Regions from separate parts of the Pseudomonas sp. LB3P25 genome, predicted to be linked through region 2. Evidence: riboswitches for the same ligand, from Rfam matches in the RefSeq annotation. Region 2 holds a riboswitch; the other holds the start of a gene.
What was found. A riboswitch is a leader RNA that binds a small molecule or an ion and turns the genes downstream of it on or off. The one in region 2 is predicted to bind cobalamin.

Region 1 (3,203 bases), 1.1 Mb from region 2:
GGGTCCTGAGCAGGTGCATGGCTTAAACGCTGAGCGCAGCGCGCAATTGCGTTTCGAGCAGCGCGGCGTCCAATTCCTGGCCGATCAACACCAGGCGCGTGGTGCGCGCTTCATCGGCGCCCCACTGACGGTCAAAGTGTTTGTCGAAACGCGTGCCCACGCCCTGGATCAGCAGGCGCATCGGTTTGTTCGGGATCGCCGCAAAACCTTTGACGCGCAGGATGCCGTGCTGGACCACCAATTGGGTCAGCGCGTCCAGCAGCAGGCTTTCGTCGGCTGACGGCAGTTCGATGGAAATCGAATCAAAAGCATCGTGGTCGTGATCGTCTTCGCCTTCATGGTGGTGATCGTGATGGCTGTGACGGCTGTCGATGTGTTCTTCGGAACCGGCGCCGAGACCGATCAGCACGTCCAGTGGCAGACGACCGCTGCTGGCTTCGATGACTTTCACCGCGGGCGGCAGCTCTTCAGCGACTTCCAGGCGTACACGGGCCAGGTCTTCAGGGCTGATCAGGTCGGCCTTGTTGAGAATCACCAGGTCGGCGCTGGCCAGTTGGTCGGCGAACAGTTCGTGCAGCGGCGATTCGTGGTCCAGGTTGGGGTCGAGTTTGCGCTGGGCATCGACCTGGTCCGGGAAAGCCGCGAAGGTGCCAGCGGCGACCGCTGGGCTGTCGACCACGGTGATGACCGCATCAACGGTGCAGGCGCTGCGGATTTCCGGCCACTGGAAGGCTTGCACCAGCGGTTTTGGCAGGGCCAGGCCGGAGGTTTCGATGAGGATGTGGTCGAGGTCGCCGCGACGGGCCACCAATTCGCGCATCACCGGGAAGAATTCTTCTTGGACGGTGCAGCACAGGCAGCCGTTGGCCAATTCGTATACGCGGCCGTTGGCTTCTTCTTCAGTGCAGCCGATGGAGCACTGCTTGAGAATTTCACCGTCGATGCCCAGCTCGCCGAACTCGTTGACGATCACCGCAATGCGGCGGCCCTGAGCGTTGTCGAGCATGTGCCGCAGCAAGGTGGTTTTGCCCGAGCCGAGGAAGCCGGTAACGATGGTGACGGGGAGTTTGGCCAATGTTTTCATCGGATGCCCTTTGGCAAGGTGGCGGGCATACGGGACGACGACCGGCAACGCGGACGCGCGTGCCTGAACAGTTCGCCACCGGATCACCCCGCCCGGTTGAAAGTGAGAATCTGTGTCGAGGCAGGTCTCCTGGCTGACGGTTTGCCGGGCTTGTGGGCCTGGCATTCGCTGCGCCTTCCCGCGAACCCGTTGCACAGGGTTTGCAGTGGCGTGGCAGCGAACATCACCGTTCACAGTTGCGGGGGCAGCCGCGGCATCGACCGCGTTCCCTTCTTAGCTTCGGCAGACGCCGAAGAACCTCGAAAGCGCAAGGCTACGCATCGTGTGGGGGCGGGTCAATGTTCAGAAGTTGATTGCGATCCCTGTGGCGAGGGGATTTATCCCCGTTCGGCGGCGAAGCCGTCGCAAGACCTGTTTGCGGGGTAAGCCTGAAGAATGCAGGGGGCCGCTTCGCAGCCCAACGGGGATAAATCCCCTCGCCACAGATAAATACCCTCACCGCAGATATCCACCTCACCACAGAGTTGAGAACCCATGCCAATTGACGCCCAACCCCCGCCCATGCTCTCCTACACGCCTTGTTACGGGTGCCCTTCACAGGGTGAAACGGGAAACCGGTGAATCATGTGCTTTACTCTAAAGTCATGTCAGTCCGGTGCTGCCCCCGCAACGGTAAGCGAGCGAAGCGTCAGATCCACTGTGCCAGCAGTTCGGCATGGGAAGGTGATGCTTGCAGGTCAAGGCGAAAGCCAGTGCCCCTCGTGAGCCCGGAGACCGGCCCGCAACACAAAGTGACCATTACGATCACTGAATAACAAACCCGCGGTGGGCGGGCGCTGTTTGAACCTCTGCGATCCCGATTCGCAGGGGTCTTCCATGCGCTCTATTCACCCCCTGACAGACCAGAGGGAAGCGCCATGTCGATCATTAGCAGCACCGGCAGCAACACTGATAAGAGCACCGCCAGCACTACCACGACCCTGACTCAACGCCTGACCGCCGCCGTGTGTGCGTCGATCCTTGGCGCTAGCCTTGTGTATTTCGCCGGTTTCTCGCACATCGAAGCGGTGCACAATGCCGCGCACGATACCCGCCACAGCTCTGCGTTCCCGTGCCATTGAGACCTGCCGACATGATCAAGCGTATTGCGCAAACCGCAGGGTTCACCGGGCTCCTGGCCGCCCTGCTGCTGACCTTGCTGCAAAGCTTCTGGGTGGCTCCGCTGATTCTGCAGGCTGAGACTTACGAAAAATCCGAGCCCGCCGCTGTTGAGATTCACGAACACGCCGCGGGTGCTGTCGCCGCTCACACTCACGATGCTGAAGCCTGGGAACCGGAAGACGGCTGGCAGCGCGTGCTGTCCACCACGGGCGGCAACCTGGTGGTAGCGGTCGGTTTCGCGCTGATGCTCGCCGGCCTCTATACCTTGCGCGCTCCGACCAAAACCTCCCAAGGTCTGCTCTGGGGCCTGGCCGGTTACGCGACGTTCGTGCTGGCACCGACCCTCGGTCTGCCGCCTGAGTTGCCGGGCACTGCCGCTGCTGATTTGGCGCAACGGCAAATCTGGTGGATAGGCACAGCTGCCTCCACCGCGGTCGGCATCGCATTGATCGTGTTCAGCCGTCACTGGCTGATGAAAGTGCTCGGCGTGGCCATTCTGGCTGTTCCTCATGTGATCGGCGCACCACAACCGGAAGTCCACTCGATGCTCGCTCCGCAAGCCCTGGAAACTCAGTTCAAAATCGCTTCGCAGCTGACCAACATGGGATTCTGGCTGGCCCTGGGCCTGATCAGTGCCTGGTTGTTCCGCCGCAAAAGCGATGGTCAGTACCACGCATGAGTGACACCAGCGCAGCGCCGCCCCTGGTGGTCGGCCTGGGCTGCCAGCGCGGCTGCCCCGTCAGTACGCTGCGGGCGCTGCTCGATCAGGCGTTACAGGCTCATAAAATCGAACTTCACCAGATCAAGGCCCTGGCCAGCATCGACCTGAAGCGCGAAGAACCTGGCCTGATCGAATTGGCCGAACAGCTTGCGTTACCCTTGCAGTATTTCAGCTGCGAACAATTGTCCGTCTATCAACCGCAACTTAGCCATCGTTCAGACATCGCGTTCGAACGCA
Region 2 (3,203 bases):
CACTGTGCGGGTTTCGGCGATCCCGTCGTGGTCCTTGTCCCGCAGCAGCGTGATGCGGTTCGGGCTCGGTACTTTGGCCCCGGCACGGCCCATGACTTTGCCCATGACCCAGCCACGAATGCCTTTGCCGTCATCGGGTTTGGGCGGTGCGTTGGTTTCGGCGACCAGCACGTCGCCGTTAGGCAGCACGTAGAGCCAGCGCGGGTGATCGAGGCCTTCGGCAAAAGCCGCCACCTGAGTCCCCGTCGCGGCGATCGGTTTCGCGCCGTTCGGCCAGCCGATCGCCGGGGCGATGTTCATCGTCGGGATCAGGGTCTTGTTCGGTTCTGGCAGCTTGGGTGACGGGCCGGTGCCGTCGGAGACTTGCAGCCTGGAGGTTTCACCACAGGCGGCAAGCCCTCCGGCGAGCACGATGACGAGAACGAGCTGGGGCTTGCGCATGCTGATCTTCCCTATGAATGCATTGACCTAATCAATAGAGAAGCGCCGGTGCGCGATGGTTCAACCGGTCAGCCGCGGGCTTCCTTGAACAGCACGGCGATGCCGGGGTGATAGTTGCCGGCTTCATTGCGCAACTTGCGATAGGCATAGGGGAAGTACCAGGCTACCGCGCAGGTGTGTTCCTTTTGCAGGTCGTCGACCATGTCCTGGAGTTCTTCCGGGGTGGCGCTTTGTTGAGCTTTTTGCGGCGCGACGAACAGGCAGCCGAGTTTCAGGTCGCTGGCGTAGCTGATGCGCTTGGCGTCGTTGGTGATGTCCTGCAATGCTTGAGTCAGGTTCAGGCTGTTGACGCGTGGCCAGCGCTGGGTTGCTTGAAGGTAAGCGCGTTCTTCGCTGGTCGCGATAAACAGATCGGCGCGGCCATTGCGTTCGCCTTCTTCGGTCTGTTTACGGGTTGGCGTTTGTTGCAGCGTAACCATTTCCGCCATCCAGGCCGCGGCGGAAAGCAGGCTCAGGTTGGCTTTTTCGTCGAACCAGTAAGGCGTGTCGTTGTCGCCGCGCACGGCGTTGTAGCGGTCGATACAGTCAAACCAGCGTTCCAGCACCGGTCGCAGGAATTCCAGCTTCGGATTGCTGATGATCATGCCTTGCATGTGGCTCACCCTTGTTATTGTGTTGTGAGGTTGTGGCTCTTTGATATCACTGCTGAGAGTGTGGCACAAGATTGGCGTCAGATAATTGATCGACGGCAGTTATTCGCTCGCAGGCTGCCCGTCTTCAATTGACGCTCCATCCCCAACCCTCTAACCTTCGCGGCTTGTTTCAGGTGCTCTGTGACCTTGGTCGACAGAGTGAAACAGGGAAGCCGGTGAGCGATCTCTTCAATTCATGAAGGCTCACGATCCCGGCGCTGCCCCCGCAACGGTAAATGAGTGAAGACTGCGCCTTGAGCCACTGTGTTGATATCAACATGGGAAGGCGCGCAGCCAGGCCAACGCCGCTCATGAGCCCGGAGACCGGCCTGATCCATCCAGCGGCATCACGGTGGGCGATGCCAGGCTTCTTGCCGTCTATTCTTGTGCCTGCCCGCCGTTATCCAGCCTCAACGGAGAGCTCCCCCATGACTGATACCCCCGATCGTGACGAACGTCATCTGGCGCGCATGCTGCGCAAAAAAGCCGTGATCGACGAACGCATCGCCAATTCCCCGAATGAATGTGGCCTGCTGCTGGTGCTGACCGGCAACGGCAAAGGCAAAAGCAGCTCGGCCTTCGGCATGCTCGCCCGGTCCATGGGCCACGGCATGCAGTGTGGCGTGGTGCAGTTCATTAAAGGGCGCAGCAGCACCGGCGAAGAACTGTTCTTTCGGCGCTTTCCGGAACAGGTGCGTTTTCATGTGATGGGCGAGGGCTTCACCTGGGAAACCCAGGATCGCCAGCGTGACATCGCCGCCGCCGAAGCCGCATGGGCGGTGTCCCGCGAATTGCTGCGTGATCCGTCGATCGGCCTGGTGGTGCTGGATGAATTGAACATCGCCCTCAAGCACGGTTATCTGGATCTCGATCAAGTGCTCAGCGACTTGCAGGCCCGTCCGCCGATGCAGCACGTGGTGGTGACCGGTCGCGGCGCCAAGCCGGAAATGATCGAACTGGCCGACACCGTCACCGAAATGGGCGTGATCAAGCACGCGTTCCAGGCCGGGATCAAAGCGCAAAAAGGCGTCGAATTGTGAGTCAACCACGTCATTGCCCGGCGGTATTGATTGCCGCGCCGGCCTCCGGTCAGGGCAAGACCACCGTCACCGCCGCACTGGCCCGTTTGCATCGCAATCAGGGGCGCAAGGTGCGCGTGTTCAAATGCGGCCCGGACTTTCTCGACCCGATGATTCTCGAGCGCGCCAGCGGTGCGCCGGTGTATCAACTGGACATGTGGATGGTCGGCGAGCAGGAAAGTCGTCGACTGTTGTGGGAAGCGGCCGGCGAAGCCGATCTGATCCTCATCGAAGGCGTCATGGGCTTGTTCGACGGTACGCCGTCCAGCGCTGATCTGGCGCGACACTTCGGTGTGCCGGTGCTGGGGGTGATCGACGGCACTGCCATGGCCCAGACCTTTGGCGCACTGGCGTTGGGGCTGGCGCGTTATCAGCCGGACTTGCCGTTTGCTGGCGTGTTGGCCAATCGTGTTGGCACGTTGCGGCACGCGCAATTGCTCGAAGGCAGCCTGACTGAAGGCTTGCGCTGGTACGGCGCGTTGTCCCGGGAAACCGGGATCGAATTGCCGAGTCGACACCTCGGTCTGGTTCAGGCCAGTGAGCTGAACGATCTCGATCTGCGCCTCGATGCGGCAGCCGATGCGCTGGCCAGCAGTTGCGAAGTCGCGCTGCCACCGGCGGTGGAATTCGCCGCTCCTGATGTGATCGCTGTCGAGCCTCTGTTGGCCGGCGTTCGTATCGCTGTAGCCCGTGACGAAGCGTTTGCCTTCACCTACGGCGCAAGCCTGGATTTGCTGCGGGCCATGGGCGCTGAGTTGCTGTTTTTCTCGCCGATCCGTGACACGCAATTGCCGGAGGCAGATAGCCTCTACCTGCCAGGCGGTTATCCCGAATTGCACCATGTGGCGCTGTCAGAGAACACCACAATGCTGACTGCAATCCGCGCTCACCATGCGGCGGGCAAACCGTTGTTGGCGGAGTGCGGCGGCATGCTGTATTTGCTCGATTCGTTGACCGATGTCGAGGGGGCTCGCGCTGAACTGGTCGGCTT

Region 1: it holds a riboswitch for cobalamin, as region 2 does, so the genes downstream of both, ACYZTW_RS19400 (CbtB domain-containing protein) here and cobO (cob(I)yrinic acid a,c-diamide adenosyltransferase) in region 2, are expected to answer to the same signal.

The regions. Positions count from the first base shown of each region.
Region 1 is NZ_CM142711.1:4,257,704-4,260,906, forward strand. It holds gene cobN (cobaltochelatase subunit CobN) at 1-19, opposite strand, end outside; gene cobW (cobalamin biosynthesis protein CobW) at 23-1,084, opposite strand; cobalamin riboswitch at 1,187-1,401, opposite strand; cobalamin riboswitch at 1,653-1,881, shown strand; gene ACYZTW_RS19400 (CbtB domain-containing protein) at 2,002-2,205, shown strand; gene ACYZTW_RS19405 (CbtA family protein) at 2,217-2,924, shown strand; gene ACYZTW_RS19410 (cobalamin biosynthesis protein) at 2,921-3,203, shown strand, end outside.
Region 2 is NZ_CM142711.1:5,343,651-5,346,853, reverse strand. It holds gene ACYZTW_RS24590 (PQQ-dependent sugar dehydrogenase) at 1-441, opposite strand, end outside; gene ACYZTW_RS24585 (hypothetical protein) at 510-1,094, opposite strand; cobalamin riboswitch at 1,249-1,480, shown strand; gene cobO (cob(I)yrinic acid a,c-diamide adenosyltransferase) at 1,562-2,173, shown strand; gene ACYZTW_RS24575 (cobyrinate a,c-diamide synthase) at 2,170-3,203, shown strand, end outside.